3 regions of the Streptomyces sp. NPDC051684 genome follow, and region 1 is predicted to be linked to each of the others. Evidence: riboswitches for the same ligand, from Rfam matches in the RefSeq annotation. Region 1 holds a riboswitch; each other region holds the start of a gene.
The links. Region 1 has a riboswitch for cobalamin ahead of ACIA8D_RS34095 (energy-coupling factor ABC transporter permease). Riboswitches for the same ligand answer to the same signal wherever they lie in the genome.
Positions count from the first base shown of each region.

Region 2: another riboswitch for cobalamin. It lies ahead of ACIA8D_RS16215 (cobalamin biosynthesis protein); the one in region 1 lies ahead of ACIA8D_RS34095 (energy-coupling factor ABC transporter permease).
Region 3: another riboswitch for cobalamin. It lies ahead of ACIA8D_RS40060 (prenyltransferase/squalene oxidase repeat-containing protein); the one in region 1 lies ahead of ACIA8D_RS34095 (energy-coupling factor ABC transporter permease).

Region 1 covers NZ_JBITCS010000038.1:52,218-60,016, reverse strand. Annotated here, with positions in the region: gene ACIA8D_RS34130 (hypothetical protein) at 1-236, opposite strand, end outside; gene ACIA8D_RS34125 (hypothetical protein) at 364-1,080, shown strand; gene ACIA8D_RS34120 (sigma-70 family RNA polymerase sigma factor) at 1,303-1,896, shown strand; gene ACIA8D_RS34115 (DJ-1/PfpI family protein) at 1,968-2,597, opposite strand; gene ACIA8D_RS34110 (energy-coupling factor ABC transporter ATP-binding protein) at 2,965-3,822, opposite strand; gene cbiQ (cobalt ECF transporter T component CbiQ) at 3,819-4,613, opposite strand; gene ACIA8D_RS34100 (energy-coupling factor ABC transporter substrate-binding protein) at 4,620-4,994, opposite strand; gene ACIA8D_RS34095 (energy-coupling factor ABC transporter permease) at 4,991-5,692, opposite strand; cobalamin riboswitch at 5,721-5,908, opposite strand; gene ACIA8D_RS34090 (heavy-metal-associated domain-containing protein) at 6,132-6,347, shown strand; gene ACIA8D_RS34085 (hypothetical protein) at 6,412-6,717, opposite strand; gene ACIA8D_RS34080 (hypothetical protein) at 6,834-7,241, shown strand; gene ACIA8D_RS34075 (ABC transporter ATP-binding protein) at 7,260-7,799, opposite strand, start outside.
Region 2 covers NZ_JBITCS010000011.1:191,576-199,374, forward strand. Annotated here, with positions in the region: gene ACIA8D_RS16210 (cobyric acid synthase) at 1-1,490, opposite strand, end outside; gene ACIA8D_RS16215 (cobalamin biosynthesis protein) at 1,487-2,449, opposite strand; cobalamin riboswitch at 2,487-2,633, opposite strand; gene ACIA8D_RS16220 (hypothetical protein) at 2,718-2,939, opposite strand; gene ACIA8D_RS16225 (anion permease) at 2,955-4,229, opposite strand; gene ACIA8D_RS16230 (lysozyme) at 4,434-5,183, opposite strand; gene ACIA8D_RS16235 (class II aldolase/adducin family protein) at 5,385-6,044, shown strand; gene ACIA8D_RS16240 (alpha/beta hydrolase) at 6,121-7,248, shown strand; gene ACIA8D_RS16245 (hypothetical protein) at 7,306-7,799, shown strand, end outside.
Region 3 covers NZ_JBITCS010000065.1:11,540-19,338, forward strand. Annotated here, with positions in the region: gene ACIA8D_RS40050 (DUF5655 domain-containing protein) at 1-417, opposite strand, end outside; gene ACIA8D_RS40055 (hypothetical protein) at 926-2,338, opposite strand; cobalamin riboswitch at 2,463-2,536, opposite strand; cobalamin riboswitch at 2,641-2,773, shown strand; gene ACIA8D_RS40060 (prenyltransferase/squalene oxidase repeat-containing protein) at 2,906-5,665, shown strand; gene ACIA8D_RS40065 (hypothetical protein) at 5,662-6,579, shown strand; gene ACIA8D_RS40070 (energy-coupling factor transporter transmembrane component T) at 6,576-7,790, shown strand; gene ACIA8D_RS40075 (ABC transporter ATP-binding protein) at 7,787-7,799, shown strand, end outside.

The sequences.
Region 1 (7,799 bases):
AAGGCGGCGTGCAGGCACGCTTGCACCGCCAAGGTCAGCGCGACCACCGTGCGCCGTCGCCGCTCCTCGGCGGCGAACAGCCAGCCCGTCAGCGCCGTTCCGACGGCTGCCAGCACGAGTACGGGCCACGGCAGCGGCGTGCCGGACATCCATACGTGGCCCACGGCAGCGAGCACGACGCACACGGCGGCGAACATCGCGGCGCGGGACGCGCGGGACAACCGGCTGACGGACACAGGCACATCTTGGCACTCGTGGCGTGCGCCGAGGAGCACCGGGGCGGTCTCGGGATGCGGGTGGTGCCGGAGTGATTTCGGCAATGCTCCGTGAGGCCGGGCGGCTTGGTGGGAGCATGAGCGCGCCATGACTGCTGGACGGTGTGCGCGCGGGGTGCGGACCGGGGTGTTCGCGGCGATCTGCGTCACGCTCGCGGCCCTGGGGCACGTCGTCATGTCCGGCGCCGGGGTCCCGTGGTGGGCGCTGCTCCTGGCCCTGCTCATGACGGGAGTCGTCGGCTGGGGGCTGTCGGCCTTCGAACGCGCCGGCCGGACCGTGGTGACGGCCTGCGTCGGCATCCAGGTCGCCCTGCATGTGGCCCTCTGTCTGGCGCAGGCCGCAGCGCACCCGGGCGTCGGTGGGTCGCTGCCGCGCCGCTGGATCGCGTACCTGCTCTGCACCGCCCCGCCAGCACCCGACGTGCGGACCGGCTCCATGCCGCCCATGCCCGGGATGAGTGGCGCGACGGGCACCGCGATGCACGCGATGCCCGGCATGGGCGCCCCGGGTCACGGTATGAGTGCCGCGTCCTCGGCGGGGATGCTCGCCGCGCACCTCCTCGCGGCAGCCCTGTGCGGCGGATGGCTGGCCCGGGGCGAACGCGCCGCCTTCGACGCACTGCGGGCCGTCGAGTCCTCGCTGACGGCACCGCTACGGCTGCCCCTACCGTGCCCGCTCGCGGCGACCGACAACGACGATGGTGTCCCCGCGCACCGGCCGATCTCCGACCGCGCTCCGCGCCGCCTGCTGCTCGCCCGGGCGATCACCTCGCGGGGGCCGCCGGTTCCTCTCGCTGTCGCCTGACGACAGCCGGCACCACGGCGCCAACCCCACACCGGCGCCGTGCGGCGACCGCGTGCTGCGCATCCGGCCGCCCCTCACCCTTCACCGCACCGGGACCACGTCACCGCGTGGCCAGGCGGTCCACACCGCCGCGGCCCGAGGCGGGCCCACCACCACGCCCGTGCGGCACCGCGCCTCCGCCGCGCTGATGCGGTCCCGGTGCCGCCCAGAGAGGCACACCAGGTGATCACTCCTGCCCTGCACGACCCACACGACGCATGCGCGACAGAGCTCGCCCTCGCCGCCCGCGGTGGCGAACCGCACGCCACCGACCTGTTCGTCCGGGCCCTGCACCACGATGTCCTGCGCTACGTCACGCGCCTGTGCACCGATCCCCACCTCGCCGACGATCTCGCACAGGACACCTTCCTCCGCGCGCTCGGCAGTCTGCACCGGTTCGAGGGGCGCTCCTCCGCTCGGACCTGGATCCTGTCGATCGCGCGGCGGGCGGTCGTCGACAGCTTCCGCCGGGCGGCGGCCCGGCCGCTCCTGTCGGACACCGACGACTGGCAGGACACCGCGGAGCGCGCCCAGCCCCGCTGCATCCCCGGGTTCGACGAGGGCGTGGTCCTCACGGCGTTGCTCGACGCCCTTCCCGACCGGCGCCGTGAAGCGTTCGTCCTCACCCAGCTCCTCGGCCTGCCGTACGCCGAGGTGGCAGCACTCACCGGGTGCCCGGTGGGGACGGTCCGCTCACGCGTCAGCCGAGCCCGCGTGACGCTGATCGAGCAACTGGATCACGCCGAACGACACACGACGGCCGACGCACCCGCCTGACCGGCACACGCCCCGCGGCCCGGTCGGATCGTGAGCCTGCCGCTCGACGGTGAACGAACGGCCAGCCGGGTTCATTCATGCGGGAACATCGCGAACAGCTTCTTCACGACGTCGGGACCCGCAGACTCCTGGGTCCCGGCGTCGTACGGCGGTTGGGGTGCGTATTCGAGGAGGAGTTGCACGGCCCGGGCCGTGTCGTCGCCGGAGATCAGCCCGGCCAGGGTGAGAGCCATGTCGATGCCGGCCGAGGCTCCCGCCCCGGTCGCGTAGTGGCCGTCGACGACGACGCGTTCCTTCACCGGGGTCACCCCGTACGCGGTGAGCTGGTCGAGAGCTCCCCAATGGGTGGTCGCACGTCGACCGGTGAGGACTCCGGACGCGGCGAGGACCAGGGCGCCGGTGCAGACGGACGTCATCCAGTCGGCGGTCTCGTCGGCGTGCCGCAGCCAGGTGTGCAGCGCACCGTCCTTCATCTGGTCCGCCTGTCCCGGGCCTCCGCCGACGATCACGACATCGGGGTGCGGCACGTCGTCGAGCCGGGCCACGGCGTCGATCGAGAGGCTGCGCAGGTCGTTACGGATGAGGCCGGGGGTTTCGGCGACGAACACGGTCTCGGTGTCGGGCAGTCGGCCCAACACGTCGTAGGGGCCGATGACGTCGATGGCCGTGAAGCCCGGGTAGAGCACGATCGCGACCTGCATGGGGAGCCCCTTCGCTGGTTCCGGCTGGGACGAGGTGTGCCTCCCGTCCGTACACAGAGGGAGTCGCGGCGGTGCGGTACCGAGTTCCCGGCGTCAGCCTGGCGAGTCCGGGCCACCGCCCGTCCCGCGTTCCGGGAACTCCGGGGAACGGGGCAGACGGCGCAGCCGTCGCCCGTGCACTCGTGCTCGGCCGCGATGCGGGTTAAAACCCGGTACGTCACCCGCAGTCGGGCCCCCATCGCGCTCAGCCGCGCGCTCTGTCCGCCGACCTGGCGCCGGATGGCGCGCAGTCGCTCCAGGTCCTCGGCGGTGACGGCGAGCAGATCCTCCCCGTCCACCTCCACAGGCCACGTCCTGGGGAACTCGCTCACCGGGCGGCCTCCTCACCTCGCACACGCGCCGCGTGGGCGTCGAGTTCGGCGGCGGTGCGCGGTCCCGGTGCGTCCTGCCCCAGCAGCCGCTGCGCGCGCAGGAGTCGGGTCGCGGCGATGCCCCAGGCGGGCCGCAGTCCCGCCTGAGCCACCAGGTCGGCGCGGGACAGGGTGTCGCCCGCGGGGCCGACGTGCGGGCCGGCCGGGGTGAGCAGGGCGACGTCGTCGGCCCAGCGCAGCGCCAGATCCACGTCGTGGGTGGCCATCACCACCGTGGTGCCGTCCGTCTGGAGTCCGGCGAGGGTGTCCAGCAGTCGCTCCTGTCCTTCCGGGTCCAGGCCCGCGGTGGGTTCGTCGAGGATCAGCACGCGCGGGCGCAGGGCGACGGCTCCCGCGATGGCGGCGCGTTTGCGCTGACCGTAGGAGAGCAAGTGGGTGGGGCGTTCGGCGAGTTCGCTGATACCGAGCGCGGCGAGGGCCTGCAAGACCCGGTCGGTGACCTCGCTGTCCGGCAGGCCCAGGTTGAGCGGGCCGAAGGACACGTCCTGGGCGACGGACGCGGCGAAGAGCTGGTCGTCGGGGTCCTGGAGCACCAGTTGCACCGTGGTGCGCAGGCGCGTCAGACCGGCCCGGTCGTAGGTCACCGGCACGCTCTCCAGGAGGAGTCGCCCGGTACGCGGGCGCAGCCCACCACTGAGCAGCCGCATCAGCGTGGTCTTGCCGCTGCCGTTTCTGCCGAGCAGAGCGAGGGCGCGCCCGGGACGGACGGCGAAGTCGAGATCGTGCAGGACGGTGGGGCCGTCCTCGTAGGCGAACGAGGCTCCGCGCAGCTCCACCACGGCGTCGTCGTTCATGGCAGCAGCCTTTCGAGTCCGAGGTGTTGGAGTGCTAGGTGTCCGCGTACGAGGTTGTCGAGTACGAGGGTGAGGACCACCAGCGCGGCGAGCAGGGCCAGTGCCAGGCCAACGAACCGGCGGGAGACGGGAGCACCGGAGGCCATGACGCGCAGGGTGCCGTCGTAGCCGCGCCCGGCCAGCCCGCGCTGCATGCGCGCCGCCCGGTCGAACGCCTTGACGAAGGCGGTGGCGCCGAGCCCGGCCAGGGAGCGGAAGGCGGCGGAGCGGGTGGTGTGGCCCAGCCGCGCCGCCTGAGCCTCGCGGATGCTGCGCACGGACGCGAGCAGCAGGAAGATCATGCGGTACATCACCAGCGCCACGTCGATGACGGGGGCGGGCACGCCGAGCCGCAGCAGCCAGGCCAGCAGGTCGGTCACCGGAGTGGTGAACGCGAACAGCAGCACACCCAGTGAGGCGGCGGAGGAGCGCAGCAGGACCTCGGCCGCGTGCTGCGCACCGTGCGGGGCCAGTGAGATGAAGGCACCGGGGGCACCGACCTGCACGGTCAGGGTGAGCGCTCCGGTGACGCAGAAGGCCAGCGGCACGCGCCAGGCCCGCCACACCTTGCGGGCGCCCACCCCCGCGGGCCCCAGCAGCAGCGCCAGTGCGGTGACCAGCACGAGGGCGGAGCCCGGCCACGGTGGCAGGGTGAGGGCGAGGGCGGTGAGGCCCAGGCCGAGGACGGCTTTGTCGAGGGGATGGCGGCGGCGCCAGCTGCTGCTGTGCGCCGCCACGTCGATCGGCAGCACGCCGGGTCAGGTCCGGTCCCCGGCAGGCGCCTTGGCATCGGCCCCGTCGGCGCCGTCCGCGCTCATGGCGCTCTCCACGGCCCGTTGTTCGCCCTGCCTGCGCCCGCGGCGCAGACCGAAGTAGTACGCGAGCACGCCGGCACCGAGAGCCGCCTGGAGGGCGAAGAGCGCGGACTCGATCTCTCCCGACGGCGGCTCGTACAGCGGGGAGAACCACGGCTCGTAATCCGGCTTGATCTCGGTGATGGCCGTCTCCGCCTCGGCGTCGGCGCCGGCGAAGGGCTCCTCCTTGTGATCGCCAAGACCCAGCGCGAGAGGCAGGACGGCGAGGGCGGCCACGACGATCAGGAGCAGCAGGTTGATCTTCGTGTTCCGCTTCACCGGGCCACCGCCTCGGGAGCGGCGTCCCGGCGGCCGCCGGTGACGAGAACGCCCAGCCGAGTCAGTTCGCCCTTGCTGGACTGCACGAGCAGCCGCATGACGAGCACGGTCAGCAGTCCCTCGCTGACGGCCAGCGGGATCTGGGTGACGGCGAAGATGGAGCCGAACTTGCCGAGCGCGCCGAAGAAACCGCTGCTCGGGTCGGGGAAGGCGAGGGCGAGCTGCACGCTGGTGACGCAGTAGGTCGACAGGTCCGCCACGAACGCCCCGAAGAACACGGTGACCATCAGCGGGACGTCGTAGCGGCGCAGCAGGCGGTAGATCCCGTATCCGGCCCAGGGGCCGACGATCGCCATGGAGAACGCGTTGGCACCCAGCGTGGTAAGTCCGCCGTGGGCGAGCAGCAGGGCCTGGAACAGCAGCGTGATCGTGCCCAGCACCGTCATGATCGGCGGCCGGAACAGGATGGCCCCAAGGCCGGTGCCGGTGGGATGGGAGCAACTGCCGGTCACCGAAGGCAGCTTGAGCGCGGAGAGAACGAAGGTGAAGGCCCCGGACGCGCCCAGCAGCAGCGTGCTCTCCGGGTGTTCCTTCACCTCGCGGGTCAGGGAGCGGACCCCGTGGACGACGAACGGCGCGGCCGCGACGCCCCAGGCGGCGGCGTGCGCTGGGGGCAGGAACCCCTCGGCTATGTGCATGGCTCGGCAGACCTTTCCAGCACCTCGTGGACGGTTGAAGCGCCCCGGCCGGTCTCCTGGCTGACGGGTGACACCGCCCGGATCTCCGCCTTCCCAGGTCCAAGGACCCAGTGGCTGCCCCGCTGAGGGGCCGGAGCCGGACTTCCCGATCACAGTGGCGAGGGCCGCACCGGTTCCGCACCGGATTTCCCGAACACCAAGGCAAGAGGACAGTAATGCCCAGGTATTGCGCATGACAACAGCAGCCCATGGCCCGGACAAGCACTCCGTCCCCGGTCACGGCACCGGCAGCCCCCGTACGAGTGACTCATCCGACACGCGGGAACTCGGACGCGACGCGGTCCGACTCGTGGAGGACGACGGGATCCGGCTGAACACCGGACCCGCCGCGCACGTATCCACAGACGCACGCACGTCTCCCCATCCCAGGAGTTGCGCCATGAACCGATCCGACTACCGCGTCACCGGCATGACCTGCGGGCACTGCGCCGCCGGCGTCACCGAACAGGTGACCGCCGTACCCGGCGTCACCGGGGTCACCGTCGACCTGGAGAGCGACACGGTACGAGTGACGGGCACGGCCTTCGACGACGCACAGGTACGCGCCGCCATCGAGGAAGCCGGTTACGAGGCCGGCGCGGCGGCCGTCGTCTGAGCCCTGCCCGTTGGCCCGAACGGACCGGCGGCGAACTCCCGCGCAGGCCGACGGCGGACGGGGCTCACTCGTGCCAGTGCCTGCCCGGGGGCCACCGTCGGTGCGCGGGCCTTCCCTCTGCCACCCGGCCGACGAACGCGTGCAGGGCCAGGCTGGAGAGAACCCCGGCAACGGCGCCCGCCCAGGCGCCGGTCACCGCGCCGAACCGGAAGCCCAGCCAGCCGTAGGCCCCCGCAAGCAGCAGCGTGGTGGCCGCGGGCAGGCACCAAGCGAAGACGCGCTCGCGCCACAGGAAGCGGCGAGGACGTGCCTGCGCCGCCCGGTCCTCCCAGGGCCAGACAGCGGGAGCGGCGCGCCGGTCTGTCTTCATGGCGGCGAACCTTGGTCGGGAGATGGCTGGGAGCTACCTCAACACCATTGAGAAGAGGGGCTGTTCGGGTAGCCTCGGAAGCGTCGAAGCTACCTTTCCCACACCTTGGGGGAGCCATGCACAGGACTCAGGACCTCATCGAGAGCGTCGGCAGTCGGTTCTTGGTCGACAGTGAACTCCTCGCCCGCACGACGACCGCGCTGGCGGAGTGCGAGCGGGCGAGCAGCGCGTGCGCGGCCGGCATGCTCGCCGACAAGGACGCCGACGCGCTGCGTGAGGCGATCACCCAGAACCTCGACTGCGCGGACGTGACCGCCACGACGGCCAGGCTGCTGGTGCGCGGTGACGACACGCAACGGCCGTTGCTCACAGCTCAGCTCGGCGCCTGCCTCATCGCCTGCCGCGACGCTCATGAACTGTGCGGCCGGCATGCCAGCCACCGCGAGCACTGCCGTATCTGTTCGGAGACGGCCGGGACGGCCGCCGAGGCGTGCGAGGCTCTGCTCACCGCCCTCAAGCGCTGAACGGCACCTAGACAGCGACTAGTTCACCGCGTGAGCCTCCGCGCTCAGCGGGTCCGCCGCGTAGGTCAGCCGCACCACCGCGTCCTCGTCGCGCCGTGCTGAGGCGGCCACGCCGAAGACTTTCGCGAGTACGGCCGGGGTGAGCGTGTCGAGGACGGGCCCGGCGGCGACGACGCTGCCCCGGTCGAGCACGACGAGGTGGTCGCAGAAGCGGGCCGCGAGGTGGAGATCGTGCAGGACGGCGAGCGTCGTGGTGCCGGTGGAGCGGATCAGGTGCAGTAGTTCGAACCGGGCGCGGATGTCGAGGTGGTTGGTCAGCTCGTCCAGGACGAGCAGCCGGGGCTGCTGGGCCAGGGCCCGCGCGAGGAGGACGCGTTGACGCTCGCCACCGGACAGTGAGGCGTAGTCGCGGTGCGCCAGGTGCCGCACGCCGCACCGGTCCACGGCGTCCTCGACCGCCCGCCGGTCCTGGGGTCCGTCGCGCCCCAGCAGGCCGTGGTGGGGTGCGCGTCCCAGGGCGACGGTCTCGATCACCGTGAGCCCGCCCGTACTGCCGGT
Region 2 (7,799 bases), on a different contig from region 1:
ACAAACGGCAACCCCGCCGGCGCACCCCCCTCGATCAACCGCCACAGCGCATCCGTGTCCGCATTCCGCTCGATCAGATCCCCGAGCCGATCGAGCTGCTCCTCGCGAAGCGCCTCGAACGACGTGTCCGGCGCCGGCACGAACCGCCGCCCGGCCGCCTCGGCGACGGCCCGCAGGAACGCCCGCCGGAACCCGTCCGACTCAAGGGACCCGTGCCAGTGCGTCCCCCACACGGCCCCGACCCGGCACCCGTCCAAGAAGGCCTCTCCGCCGAGCACCTCGGCGACGCCGTGATGGATCTCGTACCCCTCGACGTACTCGCCGAGCGCCTCGCCGACCGGCCGCGCGAGGGTCTTCCCGGTCTCGAACCGCACGCGTACGGGAAGCAGCCCGAGCCCGTCGACGGTCCCGGCCCGCGATTCGACGTCGTCCTCGATGGTCTCGCCGAGCACCTGGAAGCCGCCGCAGATGCCGAGTACCGGACGCCCCTCGGCCACGCGCCGTGCAAGGGCGTCCGCGAGCCCGCGCTCGCGCAGCCAGTCGAGCGCCCGCACCGTGCCGCGCGTTCCCGGCACCACGACGAGGTCGGCGTCGACGAGCTCCTCTGCCCGGTCGACGAACCGCACGACGACACCCGGCTCGGCGGCCAGCGCGTCCACATCGGTGAAGTTCGACATCAGCGGCACCGCGCACACGGCGACCCGCAGTACGTCCTCGCCGACCGGCGGCGCCACGACCGACTCGCGTACGGCGCCCCGCAGGGACACCCGGAGCCCGTCCTCCTCGTCGATGCCGAGGCCGTGCTGGAACGGCAGAACGCCGTAAGTGTCGCGCCCGGTAAGGGACTTGAGCATGTCGAGGCCCGGTTCGAGCAGGCTGACATCGCCCCGGAACTTGTTCACGAGGAACCCGGCGAGCAGCTCCTGGTCCTCGGGGGCGAGCAGCGCCGTCGTCCCGAAGAACGAGGCGAAGACCCCGCCCCGGTCGATGTCGCCCACGACGAGCACCGGCAGCCGCGCCGCCCGCGCGAGCCCCATGTTCACGATGTCGGTGCGCCGCAGATTGATCTCGGCGGGCGATCCGGCGCCCTCGCAGATCACGGCGTCGTGGGTGGCCCGCAGCTCCTCCAGGCACCCGACGACGGTGTCCATCAGCGAGGCCTGCCGCCCTCCGTGGTAGCCCCGCGCGCTCAACTCGCCCACGGGCTTGCCCATGAGGACGACCTGGCTGCTGCGGTCGCTGCCCGGCTTGAGCAGGACGGGGTTCATGAGCGCGCTCGGCTCGGCCCGCGCGGCCTGCGCCTGCATGGCCTGCGCCCGCCCGATCTCGGCGCCCTCCCTGGTCACGAACGAGTTCAGGGACATGTTCTGGCCCTTGAACGGCGCGACCTTCACGCCCTGGCGCACCAGCCACCGGCAGATCCCGGCGGTGACGACGCTCTTGCCCGCGTCGGAGGTGGTCCCCGCGACGAGCAGTCCGCCGCCCGTCATCGCCGCCCCTGCGCTCGTATCAGTCGCGCACCCACACAGACTCCCAACGCCAACAGAGACACCCGCCGTGACAAGCGCACGGCCCGATCCACATCACGCACCTCGACCGCGCGCCCCGGCGCGTTCAGCACCGGCCGGTCCTCGACCCGGCCGCCGTACGCCAGCGTCCCGCCGAGCCGCACCCCGAGGGCCCCCGCGAAGGACGCCTCGACGACGCCGGCGTTCGGGCTGGGGTGGCGCCGCGCGTCCGCCCGCCACGCGTCGAGGGACTGCCGGTGCCTGCCACCGGCCAGGACCGCGAGGGCGCCGGTCAGCCGGGCGCCCGGCCAGCCGGCCACGTCGTCGAGGCGGGCCGAGGCCCAGCCGAACCGCCGGTACCTCGCGGACTTGTGGCCGACCATCGCGTCGAGCGTGTTCACGGCGCGGAAGGCGACCAGGCCCGGCACCCCGCCGAGCGCGCCCCACACGAGCGCGCCCACGACGGCGTCGGAGGTGTTCTCGGCGACGGACTCGACGACGCCGCGCGCGATTCCGTCGGCGTCGAGCCCCTGCGGGTCACGGCCGCACAGCCGGGGCAGCAGCTCCCGCGCCAGCTCCACGTCGCCGGCCTCCAGGGCGGACCCGACGCCGCGCGCCTCGCGGCCGAGCGAGGTGCCGCCGACGACGGCCCAGGTGGCGGCGGCCATCAGCGCGACGGATGCGGCGGGGGAGTGGCGTACGACACGGGAGGCGGCGGCCGCGAGGGCGGCGGCGCCTCCGGCACACACGAGGGTGTGCAGGGCGCCCGTGCCACGGTGGTCGCGCCACAGTGTCCGCTCGACGGCCGCGGCGGCGCGCCCGAATCCGGCGACGGGATGCCCACGGCGCGGATCGCCGAACAGAAGGTCGGCGAAGATCCCGGCGGCGGCACCGCACGCATACACGCGCTCGCGCCGCCAGTTGCCGCGTGGGGCAAGCATGGCGGTAGGTGTCCTCACTCAGGGTGTCCACGCCCTGGTTCGACGAGACCGGCAGCGAGAGTTCCTGGCTCGCCCCTTTGGAGAAGGGGGGGGCTGACAGTGGCGGGACCGCGCCGGATTCGCACCGGCTTCCTCAACTGCTGCCGTATATGGCGGGGGAAGTCCACCACGCTCCGAGTTGGCACGTCAACTTGCTGTTGAGGCGCACGAAGGCGGGGTGCCGGACGCCGAACGTCCCGCACCCCGCCTTCGTATGCCCTGTGCCGGGTCAGGCCACGATCAGGTAGATCCCGTAGGCCACGGCCGCCAGGCAGAGCGCGAAGCAGACGTACGCCCCGGAGGTCGCGACGGTCGCCGAGCCGCCCTCACGCGCCGCCGACTCCCGCTTGGAGAGACCCACGATGCCGAGGGTGAACAGGCCGACGAGGGCCACGGTGACCACGAGGGAGACACCGAAGACGGAGCCGAGAGCCGCCCAGTCGATCTTCATACCGGTCCTGCTTCCTTACAGCGTGGCGCCGGCGGGGCGCGCGGGGTCGTTCACCGCACCGGCCTTTGGCTGGGCGGGTATTTTCGCCTCCGACTCGAACGTCTCGACCGTGCCCACCGGCGGCGGGGTGACCGAGGCGATCGCGGTCGTCACGACGCCCGGGGCCTCCTGCGCGGGGGTGGCGTGCGGGTCGTCCGCGGTGACGTTGGTGTGGTCGATGGAGTCGCGGCGCGACAGCTTCCAGATGATCCCGGAACCGGCCACGAGCAGCGCGGCGGTGAGGCCGATGCCCCACGGGCCCTGCTTGGTCAGGAACTCGGCGCCCGCGCCGACCAGTCCGGCGGCCGGCAGGGTCAGACCCCACGCGATGAACATCCGGGAGGCGGTCGACCAGCGGACGACACCGCCCTTGCGGCCGAGGCCCGCGCCCATCACACCGCCGGAGCAGACCTGCGTGGTGGAGAGCGAGAAGCCCAGGTGCGAGGAGGCGAGGATCGCGGTCGCCGCACTGGTCTGCGCCGCGAAGCCCTGCTGCGGCGCGAGTTCGGTGAGGCCCTTGCCCATGGTGCGGATGATGCGCCAGCCGCCCAGGTACGTGCCCAGCGCGATGGCCAGACCGGCCGAGACGATGACCCACATCGGCGGGTCGGCGTGCGGCGCGATGACACCGCCGGTGATCAGGGCGAGGGTGATGATGCCCATCGTCTTCTGCGCGTCGTTCGTGCCGTGCGCGAGGGAGACGAGGCCAGCGGAGGCGATCTGCCCGGCGCGGTAGCCCTTGGCGGTCGCCTTCTCGTCCGTCTTCTTGCTGATGCGGTACGTGAGGCGGGTGGCCAGCATCGAGGCGATGCCGGCGACGAGCGGCGCGGCCACCGCGGGCAGCAGCACCTTGGTGACGACCGTGCCGCCGTTGACCGAGGACCAGCCCATCGACATGACCGCGGCGCCGATGAGGCCGCCGAACAGTGCGTGCGAGGAGCTGGACGGCAGGCCGAGCAGCCAGGTCAGCAGATTCCAGAGGATGGCGCCTACCAGCGCCGCGAAGATGACCTCCGTTTTGAGGCCGTCCTCATTGATGATGCCGCCGGAGATGGTCTTCGCCACTTCGACGGAGAGGAACGCTCCGACGAGGTTCAGCACGGCGGACATGGCCACCGCCGTCTTCGGCTTGAGGGCGCCAGTCGAGATGGTCGTCGCCATCGCGTTGGCTGTGTCGTGGAAACCGTTGGTGAAATCAAAGACCAGCGCGGTAACGATCACGATCGCCAGGAGCAGCGTGATGTGTTCCATTTACCCAGGCTTCGGTTGGACGTCAGTGGCACTTGGAACGTAAAGAGCCCGAGTGAACGGAAGATGAACTGGGCCGGGCGCCCCGGTGACCCGAACCGGAGTGCTCTCGCTCCGCTTGTCGCGGGGTGGTGCCGCCGGTTCCGGTTCGAGGCGCCCTCGGCCCCGGAACCACGGGCTCCGGGGACCTTCGGCAGGGCCTTTCGGCTACCCCCGCGCGAACCGCTTGAGCTGGGCCGTCGAGCCGTTGAAGAGATTCTGATCACCCGGCAGCCGGCCGCTCTCGCCGTACTGCCAGAACGTCCAGTAGTTCCAGCCTGCCGGGAGTGCGCCCGCGCGCTCGTCGTACCGGGCGAGCCACAACGCGTGGTCGGCGGCGAAGGCCCGGCTGTTCCCGGTGCACTGCTTCCACCAGCGCGCGTTGGTGTAGATGACCGGACGGCGGCCGGTGCTGCGCACGATCTGGTCGCTGAAGGACTTGATCCAGGAGACCAGGGTGGACTTCCGCAGCCCGTAGCAGGGGTGCTTGCCCTTGCCGTACGGGTTGTACTCGATGTCGAGCGCGGGCGGCAGCGTCCAGCCGTCCCGCCGCCACGCCCCGCCGTTGCGCACGAAGTACGAGGCCTGCGTCGCGCCGGAGGACTTGTGCGGCAGCGCGAAGTGGTAGGCGCCGCGGATGATGCCCGCTTTCCGGGCGCCGTTGTACTGCCGGGAGAAGTAGGGGTTGCGGTAGTTCGTCGACTCGGTCGCCTTGACGTAGACGAACCGGGCGCCCTTGTTCTTCGCCTTCTGCCAGTTCACGTTCTTCTGGTGCGACGAGACGTCGTGCCCGCGCGGCTTGCCCGCGCCCTGGGCCGGCAGCTCCGCGAGCAGGGTGCCGCCGATGGTCAGTGCGGCGACGGACGTGAGCGCGGCGACGCGGTGCCGACGCGGGGACGCGGTGCGGCTGAGAGCCATGGATACCCCCCGAAAGTGACGACGTGCATGACAAATCTCCAGGGAACCCCCAGAGAGTAGCGAGAGATCATCAATTACCCGGCCAAGCTCGGCCAAATAACACCTGAGACCGATCAATGCCCATATGGGGGATGACGGAAGATCGGGCTCCGCACCGGTCCGCGCCCGCTCCGCCGCCCGGCGGCTGGCAGGATGCGCGCCATGACACACCTCCCGGAACTCGACGCGGCATGGCAGGAACTGGTGGCGACCGCCCGCCGGACGGTGGCCGACGGCCTGGTCGTCGGAACCTCGGGCAATGTCTCGGCGCGGGTGGGCGACACCGTGCTCGTCACCCCGACCGGCGTCCCGTACGAGGAGCTCGGCCCGGACGATCTCGTCGCCTTCGGCCTCGACGGCGAGCGGCGGGCCGGCACCCTGAAGCCGACCAGCGAACTCCCCATGCACCTCGCCGTCTACCGGAACACCGATGCCCGCGCCGTCGTGCACACCCACGCCGTGCACGCCACCGCGGTCTCCACGCTCGTGTCCGAGCTCCCGCCCGTGCACTACATGACGGCGGCGCTCGGCGGCCCCGTCCGCGTCGCCCCCTACGCCACGTACGGAACGCGGGAGTTGGCCGAGAACATGCTGCTCGCGCTCGCCGACCGCACGGGCTGCCTGCTGCGGAACCACGGCGCCCTCACATACGGAGCCACCCTCGCCGCCGCCTACGACCGCACCGCCCAACTGGAGTGGATGTGCCGCCTGTGGCTCACCGCCCACTCCGTCCCCGGCCGCACCCCCTCGCTGCTCACCGAAGAGCAGTTGCGCGAGGTGGGGGAGCGCCTTGGCGGGTACGGGCAGCAGGACGCCGGCTGACCGGTACGCGCCGTTCGCGTCACCTGTGGCCGTCGCCCCACTGGCCGGGGCGGGCGCGGGCCCCGACACTGGACGGGTGCGCACCGCCAAAGCGACGGCCGCTGCCGTCACCGCCGCCCTCGGGGCCTCGGCCGCCGCCATCGCCGCCGGCCGCCTGGCCAGCGACGCCGCGCTCAAGGCGCCCGCGGGCCGTCCGCTGCCCACCGAGCCGAGACTCACCGTGCACGCCACCGCCGCGGGCCAGGTCACCCTGACCCGCGACCTGGCCTCGCTGCGCCCCGGCAGGTACGGGCTGCAGGGCGACGGCTACCACGCGGTGGTCGGCCCGGTCGTCGAATCGGCCACGACCTCCGCCGACACCGTCGTACGCCGCCTGGAGCGGGTCACCCACGGCACCCTGGAACCCGGCGCCAAGGCCTGGCTCACGCCCCAGGTGCACATCGGCGACCCCAAGGCCGCGCTCGGCCTCGACCACGCCGACGTCGACGTGCCCGGCGAACTCGGCGCGCTGCCCGCCTGGTTCCTGCCCGGCTCCCGCGACACGTGGGTGATCGCCGTGCACGGACTCGGCACCACCCGCGAACACCCCATGAACCTCATGGAGTTCCTGCACCACCACCAGTTCCCGGTGCTCGACCTTGCCTACCGCGGCGACCTCGGCGCGCCCCGCTCGCCCGACGGCCTGAACCACCTCGGCGAGACGGAGTGGCGCGACCTGGACGCGGCGATCCGCTACGCCGTGCGCTACGGCGCCCGCGACGTCATCGTGCTCGGCTGGTCGACGGGCGCCGCGATGGCCCTGCACGCGGCGGCCCACTCGGCGCTGCGCGACCGGATCAAAGGCCTGGTCCTCGACTCGCCAGTGCTCGGCTGGGAGGTCACGCTGCGCGCCCTGGCCCGCGCCCGCCGCACCCCGGGCCCGCTGCTCCCGCTCGCGGTCCGCGCCGCCCAGGGCCGCACGGGCCTGACCGGCGACCGCCTCTCGGAGGCCGCGGACCCGCGCACCCTCAAGGTCCCCACGCTGCTGATCCACGGCCCCGGTGACGAGGTGTCCCCGTGGGTGCTCTCCCGCCGCCTGGCGGACCGCCGCCCGGACCTCGTCACCCTCCACGAGGTGGACGAGGCCCCGCACAACGCGATGTGGAACGCGGACGCGAAGGGCTACGAGGAGGCGCTGCGACGGTTCCTGACGCCGTTGATGTAACGGCAGTACAGGGCCCCCGTTTGGGAATTGGCAGGGTCAACCGGGAGACTGCCCTTCGTGACGTCCCGTACCCCGCGCGACTCCCGGCTCCGACTCGTCAGCCCGCGCCGCCAGCCCCTGGCCGCCCCGACCCCGCGGCCGGTCGCCGCACGCCGCCCGGCGCCCCGCCCGCCCGAGGGCACTCCACCCCCCGCGGTACTCGCCCACGACGCGCGCCGCGGCCTCGCCGACGCCGTCCGTGTGGCCCGCTGGGCCGACTCGGAGATCGGCCCGGGCAACGACGTGGCCGCCCGCGACGGCAAGGGGACGCTCTCCGACGCGACGGCCCTGCGCGCCGCCGACGACCTGGGGATGACGGTCGATCAGGTCCGCGCGCACTGGGACACCGCCCGCCTCGCGGGACTCGTCGAGGTGCACGGAGCCAGCGCCCGCCCCGGCTGGCGGCTGCGCGCCTGGGACCGCGACGACACCGCCGTGCTGCGCGGCTGGGTCGCCCTGTTCGACGCCTGGTCGCTCGTCCACCCGGCCCCGGACGGGGTCGGCCCCGCCGC
Region 3 (7,799 bases), on a different contig from region 1:
CGCTACCCGGTCGTGGTGCGAGAAGCCCGCCGCGATGCAGATCATCCGCGGACGACGCCAGTCGACGGACTCGGCGGCCTCCGCCCCCAGCACCTTCCGCACGAGCGCCTCGAACTCGTGGTGCGCCGACTCCAGCCAGGACAGGTAGGAGACCGCTTGGGACATCACCCCGCTGTCCGAGCCCTTTTTGAACTCGATCACCACCGGGCTGCCGTTCTCATCGAGCCCCAGGGTGTCGATCCGCCCCCGGTGCCAGGGGCCAGTCGGATACTCCGATGCCAGGAAGCGGACGCCCAGCATCTGCTCCAGGCCGGCCTCGACCCGCCGCTGCAGCTCCACCTCCAGCGCCACCGTCGAGCCGGCCAGCTCGACATCCCGTCCGTCCGCGTCCTGCCGGAACATCATCAGCTCGGCCACCAGTGCCCCCTCCCGCGTTCTCTGCAAGAGCGAATCGAACGAACACCCTGGTTATTCCACCTCTAGCTCGCCGGAACTGTTTGAAGGGGCCGGTTTATGCCGGGGGTTAGCAGAAGGCGCTTAGCAGACCGCGGGTGACGTCGTCCCGCCGATCCGCGTGGCCGGGGGCCCTACAAATAATCTGTGCGCCCCCGTGGAGTGGCGGCGGTGAGGAAATGGGTTAGTGCGTTCAGCGCGCCGCTCGGCTCGAAGCCGGGTGGGATGCGCAGGCTGATGAGGGCGCGTGCGGTGGGCGGCACGGTCGGAGCGGAGCCAACGGCGGCCGGCAGCCGAGGCCAGGACGGTGGTCGGTCGGCGACGCTGCCGGTGCCCGTGCGAGGGACGCCGTCGCGAGTCCATGCGAACGGAGGACTGGTGACCAGGGGTGGAGCAAACGTGTCACACGGGGCGCATGCCGTGACTGTAGGACCTGCGGCGCGATCGGCAGGTCCTACCGTCACGGACTCGGTCAGGAGCCCCAGCGGAGCGCGATCGTGTCGCCGACGGAGATGACCTTGTTTCGGGCGGCAGACGTGAAGGATGAGCCGTCCACGCTCGCCTTCCACGTGTTCGTACCGCTGTTGGCCTTGCCGTTGAGCGAGGTGATGGTTCCGGTTCCGGTGGACGGTGTCACGGCGGTGACGCAACCCGACGGTGTGGCGGCGCTGGTCGCCGCGTCGAGCACAGCGCCGAGCGTGGTGCTCGTGCCGGTGGTGGTGACGGAGACGGAGCAGACCTTCAGGTTTCCGGTGCCGTCGTCCACGGTCAGGGCCAGCGAGGTTGCGGTGCCAGAGGTGAAGGTGCCCTGGCCCACCCACTGCGGGGCGCCGGAGGTCGACGGCACGGGGGGTGTGGCGGTGAAGCCGCCTCCGGCGACGGCGCGCAGGCCGTCGATCGAGGCGTATGCCTGGGGAGAGGTGTCACTCGGCAGGTACTTGAAGCCGCCGCCCGGGTTGAACTGCTGGCTGATGAGGAAGTCGACCGGCGTCTTGCCCTTGGAGGTGAGGAAGTCGCCGGTCTGGGCGTTGATGCCGCAGGCGTTGAGCCCGGAGACGGCCCAGCCGTTGGAGTCGGTGTTGACGCCGAACATGGCGTCGAACGCACCGGTGTTGGCGACCAGCTTGTTCTTGAGGAAGGTCTTGGCCTGGACGATGTCGGTGTCCGTGTTGGGGACGCCGGAGACGCAGAGAGCGGCCATCGCGGCGCCGGTCATGTCGATGTCGCTCGCGGTCCCGAGCTGCCCGGCATCACCCTCGGCCTTGCCGTAGTTCCAGCCGCCGTCGTTGTGCTGGTTGGCCCGGATACGGGTGATCATCGCGTTCCGCAGAGACTGGGGGATGCGTATCTGCCCGGACGTGGTCTTCGCCCCGTTCAGAGCGAGCGCGGCGAAGACGGTGCCGTTGAAGTTGGCGGACGGGCCGAAGTAGCCCGGCTCCGCGGTCTGCCAGTAGCGGTAGATGTCGGCCACGAGGTTGCGAGAGGCGGAGACCCGGGCCGGGTCGATGCCCGCGGCGTAGGCATTCAGCGTGGCGCGCTCGTAGTCGGTGACGACGGGGGCGGAGGACGGCCATCCGCTGGTGGACAGCAGGTTTCTGTAGACCGTTCTCGCGTTCTTGGTTGTGTCCCCGCCCGGCGTGACGTCTACGGCGGCGGTGCCTGCGGAGGCGAGCGCGCTGAACGCCCACTCGTTGGAGAGACCGGACCCGGCGTACGAACCGTCAGCAGCCTGCAGGGACTTGAGGTATGCGACACCGTTCGTCTTCGACGTGGCGATCTGGGCCGGCGTCGCGGTTGCGGCGGCGGGAAGTGTGGTGAGAGCGAAGGCTCCGATGGCCGCAGCCGCGGTGATGGCGGCGTGACGGACGGAAACGGGACGTGGCATGGCGTGCTCCAGAGGTGAGGGACGCCGACCGGACCCGGCCCGGTCCCCGGTCTCGGGTGCACACGGCGGGGGAGGCCGCCGTCCGACTGCGCGTGGACCGACTTCCAACTAACCTGTGCCGCTTGGGCATTCGGGCTCGGAGCGGTCCCTCCGCCCCACACCGCTGCGCGTCAGCCCCGGACTCTCACCGGGTTCCCCCACTCGGCAGAGCGGGACAGTACCCGAGCCTCGAGCGCTCGCGCCACAGGGCGATTCTCCTGACGCTGTGATCACGATGTGCACGGCCTTGACGGTTTCTGTGAACCCGTGTTCCAATCCGCCCTGATACGCAAGTAGTTCCAGGGGAAGCCGGTCGAAATCCGGCGCTGACCCGCAACCGTAGGCCCAGTCACCGCTGGGCGAGCCGGAATGCCTGGAGCGTGTTCCACAGCAACAGACGCCGTCGCGGACTACGGCGTGGTGCGACCCGCTCCAACGCCGCCCCTCATCTGCGAGGGCGCTGCCTGGGGCGTCAGCCACGTTTGTCTCCCGTGCCGGCCAGGCATTTAGGGGGCCGTGGTGGAGACCATGGGGCGCACAGAAACGCACATACGAAGACGATTCCGGCCACTGGCTGCCGCACTGACGGGCCTGCTTGTCCTTGCCGCCGCGTGCTTCGCCTTCGTCAGCGTCGCCCAGCCCGCCTCCGCCGCCCCGGTCGGGGACTGCACCGCCACCAAGGGCGCCATCGTGGCCGTCGACTTCGCCCCCTTCGGCGGCAAGGTCGAGCGAGGCTGTGACACCAGCCCCAGCACCGGCTACGAGCTCCTGCACGATGGTGGCTTCACCACCGCCGGGACGGAACACGACGGTCCCGCGTTCATCTGCCGCATCGGCTACGGATCCTTCAACTCCGGTACGCAGTACCCGACTCCGTCAAAGGACTCCTGCGTTCTCACGCCGCCGGCCACCGCCTACTGGTCGTACTGGACCGCCTCACCGGGCCAGGACACATGGACGTACAGCCAGTACGGCGCCATGGACCGCAAGCTGAAGGACGGTGACGTCGACGCCTGGGTCTACGGCGGCACCGACATCGGCGGCACCACGGGAAAGCCCACCTTCAGCCCCGACGACGTCCGTGCCGGAGGCGGCGCGAGCCCCGACCCGAGCGGCGGGCCGACCGGAGCACCCGGCGACGTCGACGTAGCGGGAGCCGCCGCATGGCTCAAGGCGCAGCTGACCGACGGCGAACGCATCGTCGACGAAGGCGCCGACAGCCCCAACTACCTGCTCACGCTGGAGACCGCCTACGCACTGGCCGCGGCGGACGGCAGCAGCGCCACGCTCGACAAGATCACCGCCTTCTTCGCTCAGCACGTGGACGACTACGTGGCTCCCGACGGGAAGGATCAGGCGCCGGACGCGGCCGCGGTCGCCCGCCTGGCTCTGCTGGCCGAGTCGACGGAGGGCGACCCGCGCAAGGTCGGCGGGCGCGATCTGATCGCCGACCTGACCGGGAACGTCTGCGCCGCCGGTCCGGAATCTGGCGAACCGACACCCGGCTGCACCGCCAAGGGCGACTTCCGCAACGTCGACTACGCCGACGAGCAGGCCCGCGCCGTACTCGCCCTGCTGCGAGCGGGCGTGACGCCACCCGATGCCACGGTGGACCGCCTGACTCAGGTGCAGTGCACGAACGGCAGCTTCACCAGCATCCTCATCCGGCCAGGAGGCAACTGCGACGGCGACGCCGCCACCACCGGACTGATCGCACTGGTCCTGAAAAAGGTGGGCGGCCACGACGCCGCTGTCACCAAGGCACGCGACTACCTGACCAAGGCCCAGCGCGACGACGGCGCGTACGTCGCCTACACAGGCTCCACCGCCGGCGATGTGATCACCACGGCCTATGCCGCACAAGGGCTGCGCGCCCTCGGCCAGATGCAGCGAGCGGACGTCGCCGAAGGCTGGCTGTCCCGGACCCAGCTCAAGGGCGGCGGCTTCGGCTTCGACCAGGACGCCACCGACCCGACCTTGTACGCGACACCGGTCGCGATCCTGGCTGGCGTGCACACTGACCTCGCCAGCCTCACCACCAAGAGGACCGAGCCGACCGATCCGCCGACCACGGACCCGCCCACCACCGATCCGGGCGACCCGGCTCCAGGCAAGGGACCGGACCTGAAGAAGGGTGTCGCCTACCTGATCGGTGCCGCCCAGCTCAAGCAGGGCCAGTTCTATCCGACCGGTGCCGGGACGAGCCGCGCCGACTTCGGACTGACCATCGACGGCGCCTACGCGCTCGCCGCCACCGGCCTCAACAACGCCAAACTGCGCGGCGTCGTCGACTTCCTCGACAAGGCAGGCAAGGACGGGGAGAAACGCACCGTCAACGACTGGACCGGAATCGGCACCAAGTACGCGGCAGGCGGCTCCCTCGGCAAGACGGCCCTGCTCGCCGAAGCAGTCGACCGTGACCCGCGCGACTTCGCCGGCCATGATCTGATCGCCGCCCTCGACAAGGCGGTGTGCTCCGCGCCGAGCAAGGCCCCGGACCGCTCCTGCGCCGCCAAGGGCGCCTACACCTATGCCCCGTCCGTCTTCTCCCAGTCCCTCGCTGTCATGGCCCAACTCCGCGCCGGTGACAAGGAGAACGCCCAGGACCCGATCGCGTACCTGGAAAGCCTTCAGCACGACAATGGTGCCTGGCCGAGCCTCATTCCGGCCACCGGCGACTCCGACGTCGACTCCACGGCCATAGCGGCGATGGCACTCGACCTCGCGGGCGGCGACCAGGCGGACCGGGCCGTCGACAAGGCACTGAAGTGGATCGCCTCCAAGCAGCTCGCCGACGGAGGTTTCCCAGGCGCCGCAGGCAACTCCGTGAACTCAGCCGCCTTGGCCGTGCAGGGGCTGACCCTCGACAAGTCGTCGTACAAAGACGAGATCGCCTCGGCGCTGAAGTTCCTTGCCGGGCAGCAGAACTCGGACGGCGGCTTCAACGTCGCCAAGGAAGGACAGCGCGGCTCCGACCTGCGCGCCTCCACCCAGGCCGTCGGCGGTGCCACCGGGGTCTCCTTCGGGAAGCTGGAGCGCAGCCTCGACGGCACGAAGCCGCAGCCCACACCGAGCGACGGGAGCGGAACTCCCGAGATCGTGACGCCCGGTGAGAGTGGGGGAGCGAGCGGTGGAAACATCGTGGACGCCGACGGTGGCGGCGGCGCGCTTGCTTCGACCGGCGTGCAGATCGGCGTTCTTGCGGCGCTGGCCGTGCTGCTGAGCGCGGTCGGCTGGCGCACGGTCGTTGTCGCCCGGCGTCGCGGCGTCGTGGGGGAGGAGCGATGAGCCGCCTGACCCGTGCCGTAGCCCGGTTGATAGGTGCTCTGGCCCTGACGGCGGCCGGACTCGGTGCGACGATCGTCCCGGCCGCTGCCGACCCCCTCGCCATGGGGCAGTGCACCACGCGCTCCGGCGTTGTCCTCGCCGTCGACTTCAGCCACTGGGGCGGACCCATTTACCGGGCCTGCGGCACCACCCCGACCACCGGATACGAGCTGCTCAATCAGGGCGGCTGGCGCACCACCGGTACAGGACACGACGGTGCCGCGTTCATCTGCCGCATCGGGTTCAGCGGATACAAGAGCGGCAAGCAGTACCCGACGCCGTCCCAGGACGACTGCGTACTCACTCCGCCCGCCTCCGCCTACTGGTCGTACTGGCACGCCGATCCGGGCGCGAACGACTGGGAGTACAGCCAGCTCGGCGCCATGCTCTACAAGCCCAAGCCCGGCAGCGTCGACCTGTGGATCTTCGGTGGCACCAACATCGAAGGCACCAAGGGGCGGCCGCAGGTGACCCCGGACCAGCTGCGGGCGCACAACACCGCGCCCACCGGTGGCGGAAAGCCCGCGTCCACGGCGAAGGCACCGAAACTGCCACCAGGCGTCGACACCGGCCCCGCGCCGGAGCGACCGGTGGCCGAGACCAGCACGAAGCCGTCGGCCACGCACAAGAAGAAGTCGCCGAAGCCAACCCCGGAGAAGAGTTCTCCGTCTCCGACTGAGTCCGCGTCGCCCACTCCGAGCGCTTCGCCGTCCCCGACGACGACGAAGAAGGGGCCGAAGATGCTCAACGCGGAACCCACCGCCGACGCCCCGCACGACGCGGGCTCTGTGCTCCCGGTCATTGCCGGAGGGGGCCTGGTCGCACTGATCGCGGGGGCAGCCGTGTACGCGGCCCGGCGCCGCCCGCACGAGTGACCGCAGTGGCCCGTACGATCTCGGAGGCGACCGCCGCCCGGACCGGCCCCGCGCCGGACCGAGGCGGCCGTCGCCTGCCACGCATGCTGCATCCGCTGGCCTGGTGGATCTGGGCCCTCGCCCTGGCCACCGCGGTCAGCCGCACCAACAACCCGCTCCTGCTGTTCCTCGTGCTCGCGGTCCTCGGCTTCGTCGTCTCAGCACGCCGTACCGCGGCACCCTGGGCACGAGGCTTCAAGTACTACCTCTACCTAGCGTTCACGGTCGTGCTGATCCGTGTGGTCTTCCGCGCGGTCTTCGCCACCGGCATCACCCCGCACGACCACTTCCTCTTCTCCCTGCCGCACATCCCCACCCCCGACTGGTACGCCGGAATCCAGATCGGCGGTCCCGTATCGCTGGAGGCGATCCTGTCGGCGGCCACCGACGGGCTCCGTCTGGCGTGCATGCTCTGCTGCATCGGAGCGGCGAACACGCTCGCCAACCCCAAGCGTGCACTGCGCGTCCTGCCCGGCGCCCTGTACGAGCTCGGCGTGGCCGTCACCGTCGCCATCAGCGTTGCACCCCAGCTGGTCCAGAGCGTCCAACGTGTCTCCAAAGCAAGGAAGTTGAGGGCAGGCAGGACCCGGGGGCTACGCGCGCTGCGCGGCATCGTCGTACCGGTTCTGGAAGACGCCTTGGAACGTTCCCTGCGGCTGGCCGCTGCCATGGACTCGCGCGGGTACGGCCGTGCCGGTTCCGCCACGCGCCGCTCCCGACGGGTCACCGGTGCGCTGATGCTGCTCGGCATGTGCGGACTGTGCGCGGGCGCGTACGGACTCCTGGACGCCACGGCTCCGGCGTTCCTCGGCTTCCCGGCGATGGCCGTGGGAGCCGCGCTGTGCATTGCGGGGCTGCGGCTCGGCGGACGCCGTGTCACGCGCACCACGTACCGGCCCGATCCCTGGCGCGTGCCCGAGTGGGCGGTCGCGGGCAGCGGCGTTCTCTCGGCGATCCTGCTGTTCGGCAACCTCGGATACGACCCCGCGCAGCTCAACCCCACCTTCTATCCGCTGACGTGGCCGGACCTGCCACTGGTACCGACGCTGGCGATTCTGCTCGCCGGCACGGCCGGCTTCCTGGCCCCGCCACCGAGCGCGCCCCACCGTGCGGAGACGGCTGTCCGCCGTGGCCCGTCCGTCCGTACCGATCCGAAAGCCGGCACCGCGTGATCACCTTCG